2 regions of the Nocardia sp. NPDC051463 genome follow, and region 2 is predicted to be linked to the other one. Evidence: riboswitches for the same ligand, from Rfam matches in the RefSeq annotation. Region 2 holds a riboswitch; the other holds the start of a gene.
What was found. Region 2 has a riboswitch for glycine ahead of glyA (serine hydroxymethyltransferase). Riboswitches for the same ligand answer to the same signal wherever they lie in the genome.
Positions count from the first base shown of each region.

Region 1: linked by a shared signal. The riboswitch ahead of gcvP (aminomethyl-transferring glycine dehydrogenase) and the one ahead of glyA (serine hydroxymethyltransferase) in region 2 are both predicted to bind glycine.

Region 1 is NZ_JBFBAB010000005.1:65,157-70,292, reverse strand. It holds gene gcvP (aminomethyl-transferring glycine dehydrogenase) at 1-2,761, opposite strand, end outside; glycine riboswitch at 2,921-3,021, opposite strand; partial or broken gene AB0M74_RS10205 (MerR family transcriptional regulator) at 3,166-3,705, opposite strand; gene AB0M74_RS10200 (bifunctional nuclease family protein) at 3,933-4,406, opposite strand; gene AB0M74_RS10195 (MerR family transcriptional regulator) at 4,659-5,136, opposite strand, start outside.
Region 2 is NZ_JBFBAB010000010.1:33,736-38,871, reverse strand. It holds gene AB0M74_RS15780 (L-serine ammonia-lyase) at 1-614, opposite strand, end outside; gene glyA (serine hydroxymethyltransferase) at 611-1,906, opposite strand; glycine riboswitch at 1,942-2,047, opposite strand; gene AB0M74_RS15770 (IclR family transcriptional regulator) at 2,323-3,108, opposite strand; gene AB0M74_RS15765 (putative nucleotidyltransferase substrate binding domain-containing protein) at 3,122-4,897, opposite strand; gene AB0M74_RS15760 (GMC oxidoreductase) at 4,962-5,136, opposite strand, start outside.

The DNA of each region.
Region 1 (5,136 bases), on a different contig from region 2:
CGCCGTAAGCACCGTCGATCCGGCGAACCGACGGCCAGACCTTGCCACGGTCGGGGGTCAGACCGTGCGGGAACACCGCGACCTCCCGACTGTAGGGGTGATCCCATTCGCCGACGAGGCATGCCGCGCTGTGCGGTGCGCCGCGCAAGGGGTTGTCCTCCACCGGCCACACGCCGGCGGCCACTTTGTCGATCTCATCGCGGATCGAGGTCATCGCGAGGATGAACTCGTCGAGTTCGGCCAGGTTCTCACTTTCAGTCGGTTCCACCATCAGGGTGCCCGCGACCGGAAAGCTCATGGTCGGGGCGTGGAAACCGTAGTCCGCCAGACGCTTTGCCACATCATCGACGGTGACGCCGGTCTGCTTGGTGATCTCGCGCAGATCCAGAATGCACTCGTGGGCGACCATGCCGTGCTCGCCGGTGTAGAGCACCGGGAAATGCTCGTCGAGGCGGCGGGCAATGTAGTTGGCCGAGGCGATCGCGGTCAGCGTGGCCTTGCGCAGACCGTCGGCGCCCATCATCCGGATGTAGGCCCAGGTAATCGGCAGGATCGAGGCCGAGCCGTACTTGGCGGCCGACACCGCATGCGAACCGGTTTCCAGCGGATCGCCGGGCAAGTACGGCGCCAGATGCGAGCGCACCGCCACCGGGCCGACGCCTGGACCGCCCCCGCCGTGCGGGATGCAGAAGGTCTTGTGCAGGTTCAGGTGGCTCACATCGCCGCCGAAGCGACCCGGACGGGCAAGTCCGACAAGCGCATTCAGGTTCGCGCCGTCGACGTACACCTGACCGCCCGCGTCGTGCACCAGTGCGCACAGCTCCGCGACCTCGTGCTCGTACACGCCGTGCGTGGACGGGTAGGTGATCATGATGCAGGCGAGCCGGTCGGCGTGGTCGGCGATCTTGGCACGCAGGTCGTCCAGGTCGACGTCACCATTGTTACGACACTTCACCATCTCGACGCGCAGCCCGGCCATCGCCGCGGACGCCGCGTTGGTACCGTGCGCGCTGGACGGGATCAGGCAGGTATCCCGGTGCGTGTCACCACGATCCAGGTGGTACCGCCGGATGGCGAGCAGCCCCGCGTATTCACCCTGACTGCCCGCGTTCGGCTGCAGGCTCACCGAGTCGTACCCGGTGATCGCCGAGAGCCAGCTCTCCAGATCGTGGATCACCCGCAACAGCCCCGATGCATCCTCCACCGGCGCGTACGGATGCACCCGCGCGAAGCCGGGCCAGGTGATGGCCTCCATCTCGGCGGTCGCGTTCAGCTTCATGGTGCAGGAACCGAGCGGAATCATGCTGCGGTCCAGGGCAATATCCTTATCCGACAGCCGCCGCAGGTAACGCAACATCGCGGTCTCGGTGTGATAGCTGGTGAAGGCCTGGTGCGTGAGGTATTCGGAGGCACGGGTCTCGATCGATCCGCCCGCGAGCGCCGGGGCCGCAGCCTCGGAAGACAATGCAGTACCGAAGGATTCGAGCACGGCGGCGACGTGCCCCGTGGTGGTGGCCTCATCACAGGCGATGCCGACGTGATCGGCGTCCACCAGTCGCAGGTTGATACCACGCGACTTCGCCTTCGCCACAACGGCTTCCGCGCCGCCGGGCACGTGCACCAGCACTGTGTCGAAAAAGCTGTCGTGCACGACGGCGCCGTCGAGGCCGGCGGCGATGGCCCGCGCATGGCCGTGCACCCGCCGTGCGATCTCCCGCAACCCGTCGGGACCGTGATAGCTGGCGTACATCGCGGCCAGGATGGCGAGCAGCACCTGGGCGGTACAGATATTCGAGGTCGCCTTCTCACGGCGAATGTGCTGTTCACGGGTCTGCAGTGCCAGCCGGTAGGCGACCGAACCGTCCGCATCGACGGAGACGCCGACCAGCCGGCCCGGCAACTGCCGCGCATGCTTGGAGTGCACCGACAGATATCCGGCGTGCGGTCCGCCGAAGCCCATCGGCACGCCGAACCGCTGGGTGGTGCCGAAGCAGGCGTCCGCGCCCTGCTCCCCCGGCGGCGTGATCAGCGTCAGCGCAAGCAGATCGGCACCGACGGCGACCAGCGCACCGCGCTCGTGCGCCGCCTCGGTGAGCGGCGCCCAGTCCACGACCCGGCCCGACGCACCGGGAATCTGCACCAGCACACCGAAGAACTCGCCGTCGGGCAGGCCGGAGGAGAGGTCGGCCTCGACGATCTCGATGCCGAGCGGCTCGGCCCTGGTGTGCAGCACGGTCTTGGTCTGCGGGAAAAGGTCGGTGTCGATCAGCAGCCGCTCAGACTTCGACCGGCCCGCCCTGCGCAGCAGCGTCATCGCCTCAGCAGCCGCGGTGGCCTCGTCGAGCATGGAGGAGTTGGCGACCTCCATGCCGGTCAAATCCGACACCATGGTCTGGAAGTTGAGCAGCGCTTCGAGGCGGCCCTGGCTGATCTCGGGCTGGTAGGGCGTGTAGGCGGTATACCAGGCCGGATTCTCCAGCAAACTGCGCACCAGCACCGGTGGAGTCAACGTGTCGTAGTAGCCGAGACCGATCATCGAAGTGGCGACGACGTTCGAGTGGGCGAGCTCGGCCAGCTCCGTCAGCACCTCGTGCTCGGTGGCCGCGGGCGGGAGCACGTCGAGGCCGGAGCCGTCGAGGATGCTCGCGGGCAAGGCGGTGGTGGCGAGCTCCTCCAACGAACCGACGCCGACGACGTCCAGGATCCGGGCGAGTTCGTCCCGGTCGGGTCCGATATGGCGGTCGGCGAATGATCGAGTCACGGCAGCAGCTCCCAAGGTCGGGCGGGTCGACCGTTACGGTCGACGGATACCAGCCCTCCCCCTCTGTCGTGGAGCCTGAGAGATTCGGGGTGCGCCCCCTTTCCCCATGGGCGGGTGACCGTGCGCTGTCTGCAGCGGTCACCACTTTCCAGAGGCGTCGAAGCCCGTACGGTCCCTGTTGCCTGAGAGATTGACGGGGAGGTGCTGCTCCTTCGGCGCCCGGACTCTTCTGAAGGCCGGGACTCTCCCGCACGGCGGCGACGCACCGCTAGTTTATGCCGCGCGCGCAACGAACCGCGCCACCGGACCCCTGATGTGTCGCCCTCGTCACGTTCCACACAAAGCAAAGTGCCCGCCGCATGCGACGGGCACTCCCAGGAATCTCCAGCCGGCCTGCTGAATCTCTAGCCGGTCTTCTGGTTCATCCGCGCCTTGCGCCGGAACGACAGTTCGTCCTCGGGGCGCTCACTCGCGCTGCCGCTGACCGCCCGCTCGGCTGGGAAGTTGGCGATTGCGCCGGTCAACTCGCGCATTGCACCGCTCACCGCGATGCCGAAAACGCCCTGCCCACCCTGCAGTAAATCAACTACCTCCTCGGCCGAGGTGCACTCGTACACCGAGGTACCGTCGGAGAACAGCGTGATGCCCGCCAAGTCCTGCACGCCGCGACTGCGTAAGTGGTCGACGGCGATACGGATGTTCTGCAGCGAGATACCCGCGTCCAACAGTCGCTTCACGATCTTAAGGACCAGAATGTCCTTGAACGAGTACAGCCGCTGACTGCCCGATCCCGCGGCGCTCCGGATGGACGGCACAACCAGACCGGTGCGCGCCCAGTAGTCGAGCTGCCGATAGGTGATCCCGGCTACCTGGCATGCGCTGGGAACGCGGTAACCGACCAGATCGTCAGGTACCGAATCGTCCGGGAACAGGCCTGGCTGTACCACTCCCTGCGATTGCTCTGCCACTGACCACTCCCTTACTTCGCCGACGCCTTGGCCTCATCAATGTCCCGGCTCCGTTGACCACATACACCCAGTCATAACGGACGTGGCCCAACTATCGAGGTTACTCCCTCTGATTGTCCCGGGAGCGGCATCGTCCGACCAAACGCGACGCGCGGTAAGAGTCTCGACCTGTAGTTGAGGTCTAAAAGAAAGTTCGAAATCCCTCAGCTGTCCGTGGCTTTGAAGTCATCGGGTGACACCGATTCGAGGAACTCCTTGAACTTCTCGACCTCGTCCTCGCGCTCATCCGGCATGACCAATCCGGCTTCCTCGAGCACCGGTTCCTCGGCATAGATCGGACAACCCACCCGCAACGCGATCGCTACCGAATCCGACGGCCGCGCCGAAACCCGGAGATCGTTCTCGAAGACCAGATCCGCGTAGAAGGTGCCCTCTTGCAGATCCACGATCCGCACTTCCTTCAGGGTGTGCCCGAGGTCGGTGATCAGGATCTTGATCAGATCGTGGGTCAACGGACGAATCGGGGTCACCCCCTCCTGCTCGAGCACGATCGCAGTCGCCTCGGCCTGTCCGATCCAGATCGGTAGATACCGATCGCCGGACGCCTCACGGAGCAACAGCACGGGCTGGTTCTGTGGCTGCTCGACACGAATGCCGATCACGCGCATTTCACTCATGCCTGTGCCTCGCTAACGCTCAGCTCCGGCATGCGCGAAGCGCCCTGTGACATGATTCGCTCGCTGCGCTCACTCATCGCACTGCCTCCCAATACCTCCGCCGGCCACCCGGCATGACTACCGCAGAGCTCGCCGTACCACCGAGTCTAAGCGAACGCGAAGGGGTCGAGCGATCCGTGTGCACAGCCGAAATCTCGGTGTTGTCGGAGTGGAACCCGCTGCGGCCGTGACGAGCGGCGATGCACCGAAGGCTCAGCCGCCGAGCGAGTTCCGCACCGACGCTTTCACCAGGCAGGTATGCAGGGTCAGCGACAGCGCGGCAAGCTCACGTACGGTCTCCTCTGCGCGGGCACGGGCGCCGGCATCGCGACTCTTGGCGATCGGGGCGGCGATCTGGGCAACCAGTGCCGCTTCCCGGTCCGCGGCGAGCTTGAAGGCGCGCAGGTGCCGCGCCTCCAGACCGAATTCCGCCATCGCCTTGGCGGTCCGTGCGAGCGTCACCGCCTCGGCATCGAAGAAGCCCGCGGTGCCGGGGGTGATCAGATTCGCCCGGATCAAGTCGTTCAAGAACTTCTCGTCGATATCCGCCTGGGTCAGCAGATCGGCACGAGTGAGCCGGATTTCGTGATCGAATCGCAGCTCGTCCGGCGAGACCTCACCGGGCACGACACCCAGCCTGCGTGGCGCGCTGACACTCGCGCCGCGCGCGGCACGACCATTCTCGGAGGGT
Region 2 (5,136 bases):
TCCGGACTGCGCCAGGTCATTTCGTTGGCCAGCATCAGCTCACTGATGGACAGCCCGGTAGCGGTGGTGTGGGCAAGCAGCTCCGCGGCCGAGGCGAACGGGTGCCCGACGGTGGTTCCCGTCTCGGCAGGCCGGTCGATCTCGGTTTCGTCCAGCACGAACCCGCCACCGACGGAGTAGAAGCGACGCTCGACGAGCACCCGCCCTTCGGCATCGGCGGCGCGGAACATCATGCCGTTGCTGTGGAAGGCCGGCCTGATTCGCCAGAGCAGCTCGATGTCCTCCTCCACGGCGAACCCGATCGGATGCACCCCACCGAGCCGCAGCGTGCCCGCGTCCCGCACCTCGGAGGTGGTGGCGGCCACCACCTCCGGATCGACGGTCTCCGGCCGTTCCCCGGACAGTCCGGCGACAACCGCCTCGATGCTGCCGTGCCCGCGCCCGGTCGCGCCGAGCGATCCGTAGAGCTCCACCCGCACAGCGGTCGTATCGTGCAGTCGGCCCTCGGTTTTGAGCTGTTCGATGAAACGGGCGGCCGCGCGCATCGGTCCCACGGTGTGCGAGCTCGACGGCCCGATGCCGACCCGGAACAGGTCGAAAATGCTGACCGTCATGCCTGCCCACGCAGACCGGGATACAGCGGGAACCGGCCGACCAGCGCATCGACTCGCGCGCGCAACTCCTCGACCGGCTGCGCCGAGCACAGCGCCGCGGCGATGATATCGGCGACCTCGGCGAATGCCGCGGTGTCGAAACCGCGGGCCGCCAACGCCGGTGTGCCGATCCGCAGACCGGAGCTCACCATCGGCGGGCGCGGGTCGAACGGAACCGCGTTGCGGTTCACCGTGATTCCGATCTCGGCGAGCCGATCCTCGGCCTGCTGGCCGTCGAGCTCGGAGTCGCGCAGGTCCACGAGCACCAGATGCACATCGGTACCGCCGCTGACCACGCTGATCCCCGCCGCGTGGCAATCCGCGGCGAGTAGCCGCTCGGCCAGCAACCGGGCACCCGCGAGCGTGCGTTCCTGGCGATCACCGAACGCCGGTTCACCCGCCATCTTGAAGGCGACGGCCTTGGCCGCGATCACATGCTCGAGCGGCCCGCCCTGCTGTCCGGGGAAGACCGCCGAGGCCAGCTTCTTTCCCAATTCCTCGACAGCGAGAATGAATCCGCCGCGTGGTCCGCCGAGGGTTTTGTGGGTGGTGGAGGTGACGACGTGCGCATGCGGCACGGGCGAGGGATGCAGCCCCGCCGCGACCAGACCGGCGAAGTGCGCCATGTCGACCATCAGGTATGCGCCGACTTCGTCGGCGATGCGCCGGAATTCGGCGAAGTCCAGATGCCGCGGGTAGGCGGACCAGCCCGCCACGATCAGTTTCGGCCGATGCTCGTGGGCGAGCCGTCGTACCTCGTCCATATCGACGAGATGGTCCTCGGCCCGAACATGATAGGCCGCAACGTCATAGAGCCGTCCGGAGAAATTGATCTTCATCCCATGGGTGAGGTGTCCACCGTGGTCCAGCGCGAGCCCGAGGATGCCGTCGCCGGGTCGCAGCAGCGCATGCATCACCGCGGCGTTGGCCTGTGCCCCCGAATGCGGCTGGACGTTGACGTATTCGGCGCCGAACAAGGCGCGCAACCGGTCGATCGCGAGTGATTCGATCTCATCGATGTGCTCGCATCCGCCGTAATAGCGGCGGCCGGGATAACCCTCGGCGTATTTGTTGGTGAGCACCGAACCCTGCGCCTGCATCACTGCCAGCGGCGCGTGGTTTTCGGAGGCGATCATTTCCAGACCGCGTTGCTGCCGGTCCATTTCCCGGTCGATCAAATTCGCGACGAGAGGATCGAATTCGCGCAGCGATGCGTCGAGTTCGGATCGGACGGCGGAGACAGGTTCGGCCATGAGGAGCCTTTCGTCGGCGCATGCGCGTAGGTGGCTCCTCCCGCTCTGTCCAATGGCCTGAGAGTTTCACGCACGGTGTGGGGACACTGCGCGTTTGCCCCGTCGGCGAGTGCGTGCGCACTGCTTTCCAGAGTTGCCTGTGCGCAGCGGTACTGGGCCTGAGAGATTCCCGGGAGGATTTGCTCCTTCGGCTCCCCACGACAGGCGTGGAGATCTCCCGCTACGCGTCGAACGGCGGTATTCGGTTGCAGATAGAGCAACAAGTTGCGTAACACGCAACTGGTGCTCTATACGCAACTAAGTATTGAGCCGCCCCAAGCCCTTGTCAACAGCAAGAGGCCGATACTTGCCGCGCCTTTCTCGGGTCCACAGGCGTTGCGACGCAGGTGCGAACCGGTGAGGGGCCGCGGCGGTGGTCAGACGAGGTGGCCGAGGCGGCGGCTGATGTCCGCGGCACTCGCGATGGTCAGTTCCGCGGCGTGCGCGAAGCGGTCCGGAGCGAGGCGGTAGGCGGGGCCCGAAACGCTCAGTGCCGCAACGATGGCACCGTTGCTGTCGTAGACGGGCGCGGCGACGGCATTCAGCCCGATCTCCAGTTCCTCGCGCACGCTCGCCCAGCCGTTCTTCCTGACCTCGACGAGCTCAGCGGCGAGGTCGGCGAACTTGGTGAGGGTGTTGCCGGTGAACGCCTCGAGCTTGGCGCCGACCCGTGTGCGCATCTCGCTCGGCTCGAGACCGGCCAGCAGCACCTTGCCGCTCGAGGTGGCATGCGCCGGACAGCTCTGCCCCACCCAGGACCGCAGCGCGATCGAACCCGGCCCCATCGCCTCGACGATATTGATGATCCGATTACCGTCCAGGACAGCGAGATTGGTCGTCTCGCCCGAGGCGATCGCCAGCTCGTTGCACGCGCCCTGGCTCTGCCCGACCAGGTCGACCTGTGCGCTGGTGGATCCGGCGAGCCGGACGATGGAGAAGCCGAGCCGATACTTGCCACGCTCCGAGAGCTGCTCGACGTATCCGCGCGATTCCAGCACGGCGACCAGCCGCGACACAGTAGATTTGTGCACGCCGAGCTCGGCGGCGATCTCCGTGACACCGGCCTGCCCCAGCTTGGCGATGATCTCCATGACAAGCAGCGCTCGGTCGACGGACTGCACCGCAGCCGTCCGCCCGTTGTCCTCGCCGTCTCGAGTTGCCATCTCGAACGCCATTCTAAGTGGTCGCCGCTCCCAAGCTGCCGACACGTCGCTGCACCACCGCGATTTCCCGCAAGGCATCGTTGAGCAGGCTGCGGTTGAGTGGCGAAAGTTCCGACATCGTGATGATGTCGCCGGGACTGCGCCCGGCGGAAAGCTGCTCGATCTGATGCACCATCCGCATGCGCTGCAGCATGACGAAAACCTCCGCGAGGACGGTGGCATCGCGCTCACGCAGCGCCCCGGCGCTCGCGGCGGCCGCGAGCCGCACCGGAGTCGAGGCCGTGGTCATACCCGCGACCAGGCCGCCCCATCGGGCGAGGTTGACGATCGGAGCCAGCGCGTGGCTCTTCAAATCGAATGTCCCGCCGCGCCGCGAGAGCACATCACGCAGCGAGCGCGTCCGCACGCGCCCCGACAAAGCGTCCAGCAGCTGCAAACGCAGGGCATTCGGGTGCTCGGCGCGCATGCTCCCGAACGCCGCGGGCACGGTGTGCAAGGCTTGGTCGCCCCATACCACGCGCCCGTCGATCAGCAGCGAGGACAGGATCAGGCCCCGATCCTGCAGCGGATCATCGAGCCAGCCCGCGGCCGCCGTCGCCCACTGCGAGCGGGAACGGGAGAACTTCGGCTTTCCGGCGATCGCGCCATTGCTGTCCGCGGGCAAGCCACAGGCATCGAGGATGGTGTGCACTCGCGCGGCGACCGCGCGCAGTTGCTCACTGGCCGGGGATAATTCGTCCGCCCAGGACAACGCGCTGTCCACATCGGACGACGGCATCGCCTCACGCCGGGCGATGCTGCCGAGGGTGAGCCAGGCGAATCCGTCGCTGGGCGCGTTGTCGATCTCGGCGAGCGCCAGTTCGAGCGCCTTGCGGACCACCGAGTCGATGACGACCGACAGGATGCCGCTGGTCGCCGAAGCCTTGGTGCCGTTGCGGAACAGGTCGACGACGGTTCCGGTGATCGCACGGGCCGCGCGCTGCAACTGCGGCGCGTCCGCGGCCGCGGCGATCGAGCGGCGCAGCACGAAGCTCTGTCTGGCCGAGGCCGCGAGCAGGTCGGCGTCCTCGAGCACGCCGAGCACCGCACCGCGCTGCGACAGCACCGGCATGTGCCGCAGACCGCATTCGAGCATCTCCATCAGCACGTTCTCCGCGGACAGGTCAGCGGTCACCCGGCGGGCCGGAGCGCTCATCACCCTGGAGATCGGCACCTCGACCGGTAGCCCGGCCGCGACCACCCTGGTGCGCAGATCACGATCGGTGAAGATGCCGAACTCGCCCTGCGGCAATCGGATCAGCACATAGGAGACCCGCTGTTCGGTCATCCGCACCACGGCGTCGCGCACACTCGTCTCCGGCGTGACGAACACCGCGGCACCGGAAACGAGTTCGCCGACGGGTCGACTGCCGAGCACGGGCGCCATCGGAGTTCGATTGCCGGACATCGTCTTCCACGCCGAGGACGCGAGGAAGGCCAGGCCATCGGGCTGCGCGAACTGATCCCGCACCAGGGCGCCTGGCAGCCGGATCAGCACGCTCGGTTCGGACGCCCGCGCGACGAAGTCGGCGCTGCCGCCGGTGAGCAGCGGGACATAGCCGAAGATGCCGCCGGGTTCGACGGCATCGATCGGTGCGCCATCGCCGCTGCCCTGCAGGGTGACGCGGCCGGTCCATGTCATCCAGATATCGTCGGGCACCTGGGCCGAGTAGTCCATGATCACCGCGCCCGCGGCGAACCGGTGCAGCGAAGAAGCCGCCGCGAGCTGGTCCAGCTCGGGCGGCGTCATCGATTGAAACGGCGCGTGATCGGCGAGAAATGCCGCTAGCTCACCCTCCTTCGGCACCTCGCACTCAGGTTTTCCGTAAGAGGTCCGCGCATTTCTCTGCCATGGTCATGACAGTAATGTTGGGGTTCACCGCGGGCAATTTCGGCATCGCGGAGGCGTCGACGACCCGCAATCGGGACACGCCTTTCACCCGCAGTTCCGGATCGAGCACCGCCATCGGATCGTCGGCCGCCCCCATC